4 regions of the Streptomyces sp. NPDC003032 genome follow, and region 1 is predicted to be linked to each of the others. Evidence: riboswitches for the same ligand, from Rfam matches in the RefSeq annotation. Region 1 holds a riboswitch; each other region holds the start of a gene.

Region 1 (3,197 bases):
TTCCTGACCCAGATGAAGCAGATGGGCCAGGGCGCCGCCCGCTTCAGCCCCGCGATGCTGCACGGCGCGCTGATCATGCTTGTCACCGGTGTGGCCCTGGTGGGCCTCAACCAGGCGGACGACAACGCGGTCAACAACCTGAAGATCGGCATCAAGATGGCCGTGCTGATCGTGATCCTCGCGCTGGTCTATGTGAAGCGGGACGAGGAGAAGGTCGACAAGGGCATGTTCGGCGCGGTGGGCCTGCTGACCACGGTGAACATCTTCATCGCCGTGCTGTGGACCTGATCCCGCGAACGACCCTCTACGCGCGCGTGGCCCGCACTCTCTCGGGAGTACGGGCCACGCGCGCGTAGAGGGTGCTTCGTAGAGGCTGCTTTTCGTGGCTACGCCGGGCGCACCACGCTGTGGATCGGCATGTAGTAGATCGACTCGACGCGGACGTTGGCGCCCGGTTTCGGGGCGTGGATCATTTTGCCGTCGCCGATGTAGATCCCTACGTGACTGATGTCGTCGTAGAAGAACACCAGGTCACCGGGTTGGGCAGCGGCGGTCTTCACGGTCGTGCCGACCTTCACCTGATCCCATGTGGTGCGCGGCAGGGAGATTCCCGCGGCCTTCCACGCGTCCTGGGTGAGCCCGGAGCAGTCATAGGAGTCGGGTCCCGTGGCACCCCAGACGTACGGCTTGCCGATCTGGGCCTCCGCGAAGTCGATCACCTTCGCGGCCTTGGTGGCGTAACTGCCGTCGGTGCTCCCGGACCCGGACCCGGACCCGGACCCGACGCCCGAGCCTTGGCCCTCGTCCTGCCCCTGGTCCCGCCCCTGCTCCCGCCCTTGATCCTGCTCCTTCTGCGCCGCCTCTTCCGCCTTGCGCTTGCGCTCCGCCTCGGCGGCCTCCTTGCGGGCCAGCTCCTCGGCCTTGCGCTTGGCCTCCCGCTCCTTCTTCCGCTCGATCGCGGCGAGGCGCGCCTTCTCCTCGGCGGTCAGCTCCGAAAGCAGCTCGCGCGCCTCGCCCAGCTTCGTCTGGACGGTCCGTTTGCTCGTCCTCAGGTCGTCCCGGGAGTCGCTCAGCGTCTTGAGGCTCTTCGCCGCCTTCGTGCGCTGCTTCGTCGCCGACGCCTGCTCCGCCTGGTAGTCGTCGACGGCCTTCTTCTGCCGCGCGGTCAGCCGGTCCGCCAGGTGGTTCTGGTCGAAGTAGCCCTGCGGGTCGTTGGCCAGCATCATCGTGGCCGTCTGGGAGGCGGCGCCGGTGCGGTACTGCGCGGCGGCGAAGGAGCCGAGCCGCTGGCGCGCCTCGTTCAGCTTGTCCGCGCGCTTGGCCACGTCGTCGAGCAGGCGGTCGGCCTTCTTGCGCTGCTTCTCGGTCTTCTCCTTGGCCGAGTTGTACTTCTGAGTGGCCACGCCCGCCTGGTGGTAGAGGTCGTCGACCTTCTTCCGCACCTCTTCGAGGCTGGGCTTCGTCGGCGCGGAGGGGGCTGCCTGCGCGCTCTGCGACAGGAGCGCCACGGAGGTCAGGGCCGCCGTCGTGATGCCGACGGCGGGGGCGGTGCGAATTCCGGCTGTCCGGGTCCGCGGCTTGCGGTGCGACGCCAAGGGAGGCGACTCCTTCCGTAGACCGCCTACCGGGTTAGCTGTCGGGTTCGGGCGGGTGGTTCGGAAGGTTGCCCTACGGTCCCGTACTGCGTACGGGACCGATTCACCCCAAGTTCTCGGTGGGTCCCCGGCTCCGAACGCGTCGGACTCGGCGGAGGCCACCCGCTCCCGGCGAGGTTCGCCGGCGGGGGACGAGCAGCCCGCGCTGCACGCTAGCCAACTTGTGCGACGCGTGTGAAGGTTGCTGTTCGATATGCCCGATACGTTTTCGTGACTTTACGAGGCTCAAGGCGTCGGCCGGCAGCGGTGTGGCGGAGTGTGACCGGACGCCCAGCAGAAGGTGGCCGGAACCCGGAGCGGGTTGTCAGTGGGGCCGCCTAGACTCGGGAGGCGATGAGCAGCCTCTTTGATGACAGCTTCCTGGCGGACCTGCAGCCTTCCCGGGCCGCGGACGAAGAACCCCCGCCGCCGCCCGAGGACAGCGCTCCGGAACCGGTTCCGGACGACTTGTTCAGCGGGAAGTTCGACGTGCCCATGACCCGGGACTCGCACTACCGCGACGGTGCCCCGCGCCCGGTCATCGACCCGGCGACACTCCTCGAGGGGCTGAACGAGAACCAGCGCGCGGCCGTCGTGCACGCGGGCTCGCCGCTGCTCATCGTCGCCGGCGCCGGCTCCGGCAAGACCCGCGTCCTGACCCACCGCATCGCGTACCTCCTCGCCGAGCGCGGTGTGCACCCCGGTCAGATCCTCGCGATCACCTTCACGAACAAGGCCGCGGGCGAGATGAAGGAGCGCGTCGAGCATCTCGTGGGCCCCCGGGCCAACGCGATGTGGGTGTCCACCTTCCACAGCGCCTGCGTCCGCATCCTGCGCCGCGAGTACAAGAAGCTGGGCTTCACGTCCTCCTTCTCGATCTACGACGCAGCGGACTCCAAGCGTCTGATGGCCCTGGTCTGCCGCGACCTGGACATCGACCCGAAGAAGTTCCCGCCGAAGTCGTTCAGCGCCAAGATCTCGAACCTGAAGAACGAGCTGATCGACGAGGAGGACTTCGCGGCTCAGGCCGCCGACGGTTTCGAGAAGACCCTCGCCCAGGCCTACGCCATGTACCAGTCGCGTCTGCGCGAGGCGAACGCGCTGGACTTTGACGACCTGATCATGACGACGGTCCACCTCCTGCGCGCCTTCCCGGACGTCGCCGAGCACTACCGCCGCCGCTTCCGGCACGTCATGGTCGACGAGTACCAGGACACGAACCACGCGCAGTACGCCCTCGTGCGCGAGCTGGTCGGCCCCTCCGGAGGCGAGGGCCGTAACCCCGGCGACCCCGCCGAACCCGCCGAGCTGTGCGTGGTGGGTGACGCGGACCAGTCGATCTACGCCTTCCGCGGCGCCACCATTCGGAACATCCTCCAGTTCGAGGAGGACTACACCGACGCGACGACGATCCTCCTGGAGCAGAACTACCGCTCCACGCAGACGATCTTGACGGCGGCGAACGCGGTCATCGAGCGCAACGAAAGCCGCCGACCGAAGAACCTGTGGACCAACCAGGGCGCCGGCGCCCGCATCATCGGCTACGTGGCGGACACCGAGCAC
Region 2 (3,197 bases), on a different contig from region 1:
CGACGGCGTCGCCACGATCATGGCGAGGGCCTTCAACGAAGGCACCGACAAGCACTCCGCCGAGGAGTTCGCCGCAGAGCTGGACCGCTGCGGCGCCACGATGGACGCGCACGCCGACCACCCCGGTGTCCGCGTCTCCCTCGAAGTCCCCGTCTCCCGCCTCCCGAAGGCGCTCGGTCTGCTCTCCGACGCCCTGCGCGCCCCCGCCTTCGCGGACAGCGAGATCGAACGTCTCGTACGCAACCGCCTGGACGAGATCCCGCACGAGGCCGCCAACCCGGCGCGCCGCGCCGCCAAGGAGCTGTCCAAGCAGCTGTTCCCGGCGAGCTCGCGCATGTCCCGTCCCCGCCAGGGCAGCGAGGAGACGGTCACGGCCATCGACTCGGCGGCGGTGCGCGCCTTCTACGAGAAGCACGTCCGCCCCGCGACGGCCACCCTGGTGGTCGTCGGCGACCTCACGGGCACCGACCTGGACGCCGTCCTGGCGGACACCGTCGGCACCTGGACGGGCGGCACGGCCGAGCCGCGTCCGGTGCCCGCGGTGACCGCCGACGACACGGGCCGCGTGGTCATCGTGGACCGTCCCGGAGCCGTGCAGACGCAGCTGCTGATCGGCCGCGTCGGCCCGGACCGGCACGACCGCGTCTGGCCCGCCCAGGTCCTCGGCACGTACTGCCTGGGCGGCACCCTCACCTCCCGCCTGGACCGCGTCCTGCGCGAGGAGAAGGGATACACCTACGGCGTACGCGCGTTCAGCCAGGTCCTGCGCTCCGCGCCGGACGGTACGGGCGCCGCGATGCTCGCCATCAGCGGATCGGTCGACACGGCCTCCACGGGGCCCGCGCTGGACGACCTCTGGAACGTCCTGCGCACCCTCGCCGCGGAGGGTCTGACCGACGCCGAGCGCGACGTGGCGGTGCAGAACCTGGTGGGTGTGGCCCCGCTCAAGTACGAGATGGCCGCCTCCGTGGCGGCCACGCTCGCCGACCAGGTCGAGCAGAACCTCCCGGACGACTTCCAGGCGCAGCTGTACCGCCGGTTGGCCGCGACCGGCACCGTGGAGGCCACCGCGGCCGTCGTGAGCGCCTTCCCGGAGGACCACCTGGTGACGATCCTCGTCGGCGACGCCGCGCAGATCGAGGAGCCCGTCAGGGCGCTCGGCATCGGTGAAGTGAGCGTGGTCAGCGGCTGAGTGCCGGCCGGGCACCGTCAGCGGTGACGGACTGAGCGACAGTCAGGACATATCGGACCCCGGTGACCGTTACGGCCGCCGGGGTCCTCATATGCCCGAATTCGTATGGAGGTTGCCTGTCTGCCGTGTGGCGTGCGCAACAAAAGTGGCGTTGTGTTTGTCGATTGAAAGCAGGCGCGCTTAGCTTCGATCCGGCTGTTCGTCACGCAGTACGTCGCATCCGCGGCACCGGACAGTCATCGCCGAGTCCCCGTACGGCGCGAGCCAGGGGAGCCGGGGACCCACATGTCCCCTGGGGTGAATCGGGCACCTTGCCGTCAGGCGAGGGACTCGTAGGAGACCTTCCTGCTCCGAACCCGTCAGCTAACCCGGTAGGCGAGAAGGAAGGAAAGGATCAGCCGCTTCATGGCGTTCACCCGTGCCACCGGGAAGCACCGTCGTCCCAGCCGCCTCACCCGCACCTCCGCGAACGTCGCGGGTGTCGCCGCGCTCACCACGACCGGCGTCATCGGAGGCCTGGCCGCTCCGGCGCTGGCCGCCGCCGACGACGCGGCCGTCGAGCACATGGGACTCACGCAGGCGATCTCCGTAGGCGACTCGCTCGCCGAGAGCATCGACGCGCAGGCCGCCGCGCAGCGGCAGGCGGCCGACGACGCGGCCGCCGCCAAGATGGCCGAAGCGGCCGCCAAGAAGAAGGCCGCCGAGGACAAGCGCAAGGCTGAGGCCGACGCCAAGGCGAAGGCCAAGAAGGAGCGCGAGGCCAAGGAGCGCGCCGCCCGCGAGGCCGAGCGCAAGCGCCTGAACACCTACGTCTCCCCGATCTCCGGCTCGTACGTCTCCACGGGCTACCAGACCGGCGGTGCCATGTGGTCCTCCGGCAGCCACACCGGCGTGGACTTCCACGCCGCGTCCGGCACTCCGGTCCACGCGGTCGGCTCCGGCACCGTCGTCGAGGCCGGCTGGGGCGGCGCCTACGGCAACAACGTCGTCATCAAGATGAACGACGGCACGTACACCCAGTACGGCCACCTGAACTCCCTCGGCGTCACCGTCGGTCAGACGGTCACTCCGGGCCAGCAGATAGGCCTCTCGGGCTCCACCGGCAACTCCAGTGGCCCCCACCTCCACTTCGAGGCCCGCACCGGCCCGGAGTACGGCTCGGACATCAACCCCGTGACGTACCTCCGCTCGCACGGCGTCAACGTCTGACCCTTCGCGCCTCACCGAAGGCCCCGGCTCTCCCGAGCCGGGGCCTTCGTCGTTTCCCCGGCCCGCTGCCTTCGGCCACCCGCCCGCCTTTGGCCAAAAGATATCCATGGATTCCGGCCCGCCATCGGAAATTCCGAAGCTCTGCAATAGAGTCACCGAACGAGCGTCGGTCGACCGCGTTTCGCGGGGATTAAGGCGGAGGTCCGGACATGCGTATTCCCGCGCATTCGGTGTGCACGGCCATCCGGGACGACATTGTCTCCGGTGCCCACGAAAGAGGCGGCCGGCTCACCGAGGAGGTTCTCGCGCGCCGCTACGGCGTCTCCCGCGTTCCCGTGCGCGAGGCCCTGCGCACCCTGGAGGCCGAGGGCTTCGTCGTCACGCGCAGACACGCGGGCGCCTGCGTCGCCGAGCCCACGCAGCAGGAGGCCGCCGACCTCCTGGAGCTGCGCATGCTGCTGGAGCCGCTCGCCGCGGCCCGCGCCGCCCAGCGCCGCACCGACGCGCATCTGAAGGTCCTGCGCGGTCTCGTCAGACTGGGCCTTGAGCGCTCGAGGAGGGGGCAGGGGGAGGATCTGCGCTCGCTGGGCGGCTGGTTCCACGAGACGCTCGCCCAGGCCTCCGGCAGCCCCGGGCTGATCGCGCTGCTCACCCAGCTCCGGCGCAAGACCGCCTGGATGTACGTCGTCGAGGCCCCGGTCGCGCCGGTCGACTCCTGGTCCGAGCACGCGGCGATCGTCGACGCGGTCGCCCGCGGGGACGCGGAACGGGCCAGGGCGCTCACCGCGGGGCACAC
Region 3 (3,197 bases), on a different contig from region 1:
CTAGCGGCCGACCCCGAGGATTTGCGGTGGCGTGGCGGGCTGATCATGCGAGGACTGCGCACCCTGCCGGTGGAGTTCACAACCGCACAGAAAACGGCCGCCGAACGGGACTGAACTGACGGAGCGTCACGACTGTGATGTTCGCGTGATCTCCCCTGCATCGACTTGTGACAAGCGTTCGACTGCGGCTACGTTCACGTCGACTCGGGCACCCCGGTGCCCCTGTCGCCGCAATAGTCTCGTGAAAGGCAACCGCATGCTCTCCGGCAATGGTCGTCACCGACGCCCCCGCCAGGCCCCGGCCCTCATCGTCGCGGCAGGAGTCACCGGATCCGCCATCGCCATCCCGCTCCTCGGAGCCACCAGCGCGAGCGCCGCCGAGACGGCGACCTGGGACAAGCTCGCCGAGTGCGAGAGCGGCGGCGCGTGGAGCGCCAACCCCGGCAATGGTTACTACGGAGGGCTCCAGCTCTCACAGGAGACCTGGGAGCGGCACGGCGGCCTCGACTACGCGCCGAGCGCCGACCAGGCCTCCAAGTCCCAGCAGATCGCCGTCGCGGAGAAGATCCTCGACGGCCAGGGCCCCGCGGCCTGGCCGAGCTGCGCCCCGATCGCCGGACTCACCAACGGCGGCGCCGCGGCCGACGTGGACCCGGGTGACCCGGTCGTCCCCGACTCGTCCGGTTCGACCGGCTCCGAGAAGTCCCCGGACAAGGACAAGGGCAAGGACAAGGGCGCGGACAAGTCGGACAACAAGTCGGACGCCAAGCCGGACACCAAGCCGGACGACAAGTCCTCCGGCTCCGCCGACCCGTCCGACGGCACGTCAGACGCCCCCGGCTCCCCCGACGGCGACGGCGACGACGCGAGCGACACGCCCGGCTCGGACGGCACCTCCCGAGACAAGAATCACGACAAGACGGGCAACAAGGGCACCGAGGGCAACAAGGGTGCCGAGGGCCCCGAGAGCGACGCGGGCAAGACGGACGGCAAGGGCGGGGCGGGCGATCCCGGCAAGTCCGGGCGGAAGGACAGCACTTCCCCCGGGTCCGAGGACCCGGCCGCTCCCACCGACGACACCGCCTCCGGCCGCCACCGCGGCGACCGCGCGGACGAGACCGCCTCCGGCGACCGTCCCGGACGGCACGCCTCGCGCGGCGCGGACCGCTCGGAGAAGCTCGCCGACGGGACGTACAAGGTCCGCTCCGGGGACAACCTTTCAGCGATCGCGGACGACCTCGACGTCGATGGCGGCTGGCGCGAGCTCTACACCGAGAACAAGAAGACCGTCGGCGCGGACCCGGACCTCATTCTCCCCGGTCAGAGCCTCGATTTGGGCGAAAAGTAAGGGAAGTTGACGAAGCGTCCGGCGGGGACTTCGTGCCGAATGTCCCTATTGGTGCAAGTGAGAGATGGGTCTCAGAAGCCCTGATCGCCTTTGAAATTCCGGCGATCCCCTGTCTACGGTCGTGACCGCCCGCCATTGGTGGGCCCCGCCGGTCGGTACGCCGAATCCTGCCAACGGCCGGACGGGAACAGTCGTCGCTTCGAGCGCCGTAGGCAGGAGCGGGGGACCCAAGGTAAGCGCCGTTGCGAAACGGCTAGGGGTGAAGGCGCCATACGAGTAGCTAGGAGTAGCTACGAGTAGCGCGTCCGGGCAACTTCACTGGCCCGAACCCGACAGCTCACCTCGCAGGCGTCGGTGAGGGGATCAACTCATGCTGTTTTCCAGCAAGGGCAAGCACCGCCGTCCGTCCAAGACCACCCGTGTCGTCACGCTCGCCGGTGTCACCGGTGTCGCCGTGGCCGCCCCGCTGATGGCCGCCGGTTCGGCCTCCGCCGCCACCGGCGCCGAGTGGGACGCCGTGGCCCAGTGCGAGTCCGGCGGCAACTGGTCGATCAACACCGGCAACGGCTACCAGGGCGGCCTGCAGTTCTCGCCGTCCACCTGGGCCGCGTACGGCGGCACCAAGTACGCGCCGAGCGCCGACAAGGCCTCCAAGGCCCAGCAGATCGAGATCGCCGAGAAGGTCCTCGCCGGTCAGGGCAAGGGTGCCTGGCCGAGCTGTGGCGTCGGCCTCTCGGGCGCCGCGTACAACGGCGGCGGTGGCGGCTCGCAGCAGCAGGCCCCGCAGGAGCAGGCCAAGCCGAAGCCGCAGCCGCAGCAGCCGCGGCAGCAGGCCGCCCCGCAGCAGACGCAGCAGGCCCCGAAGCCGCAGCCCGCGCCGCAGACCGAGTCCAAGAAGACCGTCGAGACCCCGACCGGCAAGACGGTCGAGAAGGGCGACGGCGAGTACAAGGTCAAGACCGGCGACACGCTCTCCAAGATCGCCGAGACGCACGACGTCAAGGGCGGCTGGCAGAAGGTCTACAAGCTCAACGGCGACATCATCGACGACGCCGACTTCATCTACCCGGGCCAGCAGCTCCACCTGAGCTGACCCGCCCGCGGCCGTGCCTCGGCGGACGCACGGCCGCTCTCCCCGTCCCCACGGGCTCCCCGCCCCGGTGCGCGTATCCCCCGTACGCACCGGGGCGGGGCCGTGTCCGCCCGCCGCTCGTCCTCCGCTCGCTCTCCGGCCACTGTTCGCTACCAGCGAGTAGAAAAAGGGGGCTTACGCCCTGTTTCCCGGCCGTTTGGGCTCTCCTCCGTCCCAGGGGACGGGCGGTCGGCTGGCCGAAGGCTCCGGGCCGGTTAGGCTCAGGAGACGCAGGGCCGAAGCGGCCCGGCGTAATCGTGTTTACGCGTCACACTCCCAGAAGGAGATGCTCGTGCCGTCCATCGACGTCGTCGTAGCCCGGGAAATCCTGGACTCCCGAGGCAACCCCACGGTCGAGGTCGAGGTCGGCCTCGACGACGGCAGCACCGGTCGTGCCGCCGTCCCGTCCGGTGCCTCCACCGGTGCCTTCGAGGCCATCGAACTCCGCGACGGTGACCCCAACCGTTACCACGGCAAGGGCGTGGAGAAGGCCGTCCTCGCCGTCATCGAGCAGATCGGCCCGGAGCTCGTCGGCTACGACGCCACCGAGCAGCGCCTGATCGACCAGGCCATGTTCGACCTGGACGCCACCGACAACAAGGGCTCGCTCGGCGCCAACGCCATCCTCGGCGTCTCCCTCGCCGTCGCGCACGCCGCCTCCGAGACCAGCGACCTGCCGCTCTTCCGCTACCTCGGCGGACCCAACGCGCACCTGCT
Region 4 (3,197 bases), on a different contig from region 1:
GCCGCCCCGCTCTTCGCGGCCGCCCCACTGATCGCCGCCCCCTTCTACTCGCTGCTCAACACCGCCCTGACGGGCGCCGCGGCCTCCGTCGCCGTACTCGTGCTGCACTACGGCAACGCCGTCACCAGCCCTGTCGAGGCCATCACCGAACTCTTCACCGTGGTGACCGTCGCCGTCCTCGCGACCGTCATCAACCGCGTCGTCTGCCGCGGCAACGACCGGCTCGCCACCGCCCGCTCCATCGCCGAGGCCACCCAGCGCGCCGTGCTGCCGCAGCCGGACCCCCGGATCGGCGGGCTCGACATCGCGGCGCGGTACGAGGCGGCGCAGGCCGACGCGTTCATCGGCGGCGATCTGTACGCCGTACAGGACACCCCGCACGGTGTGCGGCTCATCGTCGGCGACGTACGCGGGAAGGGCATGGGCGCGGTGGCCGCCGTCGCCGTCGTCATCGGCGCCTTCCGGGAGGCCGCCGAGCAGGAGGCGACCCTGGAGGCGGTGGCGCAGCGCCTGGAGCGGGCGCTGGCGCGCGAGGGCACCCGGCGTGACGGGCTCGACGCCTTCGAGGGGTTCACCACGGCCGTCCTCGCGGAGATCCGGCACGGCGAGGGCGTCGTACGGCTGGTCAACCGTGGACATCCGGCGCCGCTGCTGCTGCGCGGCGACGGGCGGCTGTGCGTGCTCTCCGCGAGCGACCCCGCGCTGCCGCTCGGCATGGGTGACCTGGGGGTCTGGCCGGACCGGGCGGACGAGTCGGACTTCCCGCCCGGCGCGATGCTGCTCTTCTATACGGACGGCCTCTCGGAGGCACGGGACGCGGCGGGGGAGTTCTACGATCCCGCGACCCGGCTCGGCGGGCGGATCTTCCCCGGCCGCGAGGGACCGCACGCGCTGCTCGCCACGCTCACGCAGGAGGTCCGGCGGCACACGGGCGGCGCGGCGACGGACGACATGGCGCTGCTCGCGGTGCGGCGGCCGGCGGGCGGGGACGCGATGGTCACCGTGCGTGACTGAAGTGCAACAGAGGTCCTCGGCGGAGAGTAGGCGGGGGGCAGGCGGGGAGCGGGCGGGGAGCTGACGGAGAGTCGGCGGCGCGCTGACGGGAGGTCAACTCGCCCCGATTCAGACGCCCGTGTCCCATTAAGTACGGACGGGGAGCGTTAACGATCAACTGGAACGGCTTGGAATACGGCACCCCCTTCTATTAACGTTCGATAACGCAGCGCGGTCGTCCCAGCCGTCACTAGAGACGGCTCCGCGCGCACACGCCTAATCCCGCAAGGGAGCCGGGGAACCACCAACTTGGGGTGAATCGGGCATCTGAGCATCCGTGCCAGATGTTCGTAGGAGACCTTCCTACTCCGAACCCGTCAGCTAACCCGGTAGGCGAGAAGGAAGGAAAGGAGTGCGCCCCAGTGGCGTCCAACCGGCCTGCCCCCCAAGCGGTGTACGTACCGAACGACGACGAATTCGGTGGGTACGACGAGGAGACCTGGGAGGAATGGAATCCCACTGAGGACTCCGTCCGTCCCGTCCGCGGCAGGCACCGTGTGCACAAGAAGGGCGGCGGCGGGCTCGCCCGCAGCTCCACCGTCCTTGGCGTCGGCGTCATCGCCGCCGTCGGCGCGGGCGGCATCGCCACCGCGCAGGACGGCAAGCCGCCCGTCTCCATCTCGATGCCCGACCTGGGCGCCGTCACGGACTCGCTGCCCGAGGCCGGGTCCCTTCCCGGCGTGGGCTCCCTGATATCCGACGGCGACGCGCCGGACTCCGCGGACCCCACGGGCTCCGAGGCCGTCGTCGCCGCCGCGCCGCTCACCGCCGCCGGTGTCAGCACCGCCGACGCCGAGCAGGGCACCACCGACGCGGGCGAGGCACTGCGCGCCCGCATCATGCAGCAGGCGGAGAACCAGCAGGACCAGGCGGACGCCGCCGTGCGCACCGCGGCCGAGCAGACCGCCGTGAAGCGGGCCGCCGAAGAGGCCGCCGCCCAGCAGAAGCAGGCCGAGCAGAAGGCCGACGCCGAGACGGCCGCCAAGGCCGCCGCCAAGAAGAAGAAGGAGGAGGAGGCCCGCGAGGCCAAGGCCCTGGCCGAGCGCCGCGCCAAGCTCGCGAAGAGCTATGCGATCCCCACCTCCTCGTACACCCTGACCTCGCACTTCGGTGACTCCGGGTCCATGTGGTCCTCCGGGCAGCACACCGGTCTGGACTTCGCCGCTCCGACGGGTACCCCGCTCAAGGCCGTGCACACCGGCACTGTCAAGGAGGCCGGCTGGGCGGGCGCGTACGGCTACCGCACCGTCCTGGAGCTGTCGGACGGCACCGAGATCTGGTACTGCCACCAGTCCTCGCTCAACGTCAGCGCCGGGCAGAAGGTCAGCACGGGCGACGTCATCGGCCGCGTCGGCGCGACCGGCAACGTCACCGGGCCGCACCTCCACCTGGAGGTCCACACGCCGGGCGGCGCCACCGTCGACCCGCTGGGCTGGCTGCGGAGCAAGGGCCTCAATCCCTGAGCGGTCCGCCGGGGCGGGCGTGACTCCGGGGCGGGCGTGACCTGACGTTCCCTCGCGTTACTCGACCTTCCTTTGAGGGAGTTCCCGGAATTCGGTTTCCGGAAGGGACGTTGAGGAACGTATGACTCCTCTTCGTTCCCTCGGCTCATCCGACCTCGAAGTCTTCCCTCTCTCCCTCGGCGGCAACGTCTTCGGCTGGACCGCCGACCGCACCGCGTCCTTCGCCGTCCTCGACGCCTACACCGAAGCGGGCGGGAACTTCATCGACACCGCCGACGCCTACTCGGCCTGGGTGGAGGGCAACAAGGGCGGCGAGTCCGAGACCCTCATCGGCGAGTGGCTGGCCGAGCGCGGCAACCGCTCGGACGTGGTCGTCGCGACGAAGGCCGGCTCCCACCCCGAGTACAAGGGCCTGGCCGCGAGCACCATCAAGGGCGCCGCCGACGCGTCCCTGCGCCGCCTCGGCACCGACTACATCGACCTCTACTACACCCACTTCGACGACCCGTCCGTCCCGGTGGAGGAGATCATCGGGGCGCTCGACGAACTGGTGCGGGCCGGCAAGGTGCGTGCGATCGCCGCCTCCAACATCACCCCCGAGCGGCTCCAGGAGTCCCTCGACTTCTCCGACCGCGAGGGCCTCGCGCGCTACGTTGCACTGCAGCCGCACTACAACCTCGT

Evidence for each region. A riboswitch is a leader RNA that binds a small molecule or an ion and turns the genes downstream of it on or off. The one in region 1 is predicted to bind cyclic di-AMP.
Region 2: it holds a riboswitch for cyclic di-AMP, as region 1 does, so the genes downstream of both, ACWDZ7_RS20170 (M23 family metallopeptidase) here and ACWDZ7_RS01135 (NlpC/P60 family protein) in region 1, are expected to answer to the same signal.
Region 3: it holds a riboswitch for cyclic di-AMP, as region 1 does, so the genes downstream of both, ACWDZ7_RS15560 (transglycosylase family protein) here and ACWDZ7_RS01135 (NlpC/P60 family protein) in region 1, are expected to answer to the same signal.
Region 4: it holds a riboswitch for cyclic di-AMP, as region 1 does, so the genes downstream of both, ACWDZ7_RS32900 (M23 family metallopeptidase) here and ACWDZ7_RS01135 (NlpC/P60 family protein) in region 1, are expected to answer to the same signal.

What each region holds. Positions count from the first base shown of each region.
Region 1 is NZ_JBSFTT010000001.1:226,704-229,900, reverse strand. Features, by position in the region: gene ACWDZ7_RS01140 (hypothetical protein) at 1-288, shown strand, start outside; gene ACWDZ7_RS01135 (NlpC/P60 family protein) at 387-1,595, opposite strand; cyclic di-AMP (ydaO/yuaA leader) riboswitch at 1,604-1,759, opposite strand; gene pcrA (DNA helicase PcrA) at 1,989-3,197, shown strand, end outside.
Region 2 is NZ_JBSFTT010000013.1:115,402-118,598, reverse strand. Features, by position in the region: gene ACWDZ7_RS20175 (M16 family metallopeptidase) at 1-1,192, shown strand, start outside; cyclic di-AMP (ydaO/yuaA leader) riboswitch at 1,423-1,585, shown strand; gene ACWDZ7_RS20170 (M23 family metallopeptidase) at 1,598-2,401, shown strand; gene ACWDZ7_RS20165 (GntR family transcriptional regulator) at 2,611-3,197, shown strand, end outside.
Region 3 is NZ_JBSFTT010000009.1:193,705-196,901, forward strand. Features, by position in the region: gene ACWDZ7_RS15550 (cytochrome P450 family protein) at 1-114, shown strand, start outside; gene ACWDZ7_RS15555 (transglycosylase family protein) at 257-1,348, shown strand; cyclic di-AMP (ydaO/yuaA leader) riboswitch at 1,543-1,714, shown strand; partial or broken gene ACWDZ7_RS15560 (transglycosylase family protein) at 1,719-2,108, shown strand; partial or broken gene ACWDZ7_RS15565 (LysM peptidoglycan-binding domain-containing protein) at 2,238-2,441, shown strand; gene eno (phosphopyruvate hydratase) at 2,773-3,197, shown strand, end outside.
Region 4 is NZ_JBSFTT010000031.1:21,061-24,257, reverse strand. Features, by position in the region: gene ACWDZ7_RS32905 (PP2C family protein-serine/threonine phosphatase) at 1-1,014, shown strand, start outside; cyclic di-AMP (ydaO/yuaA leader) riboswitch at 1,257-1,404, shown strand; gene ACWDZ7_RS32900 (M23 family metallopeptidase) at 1,416-2,516, shown strand; gene ACWDZ7_RS32895 (aldo/keto reductase) at 2,638-3,197, shown strand, end outside.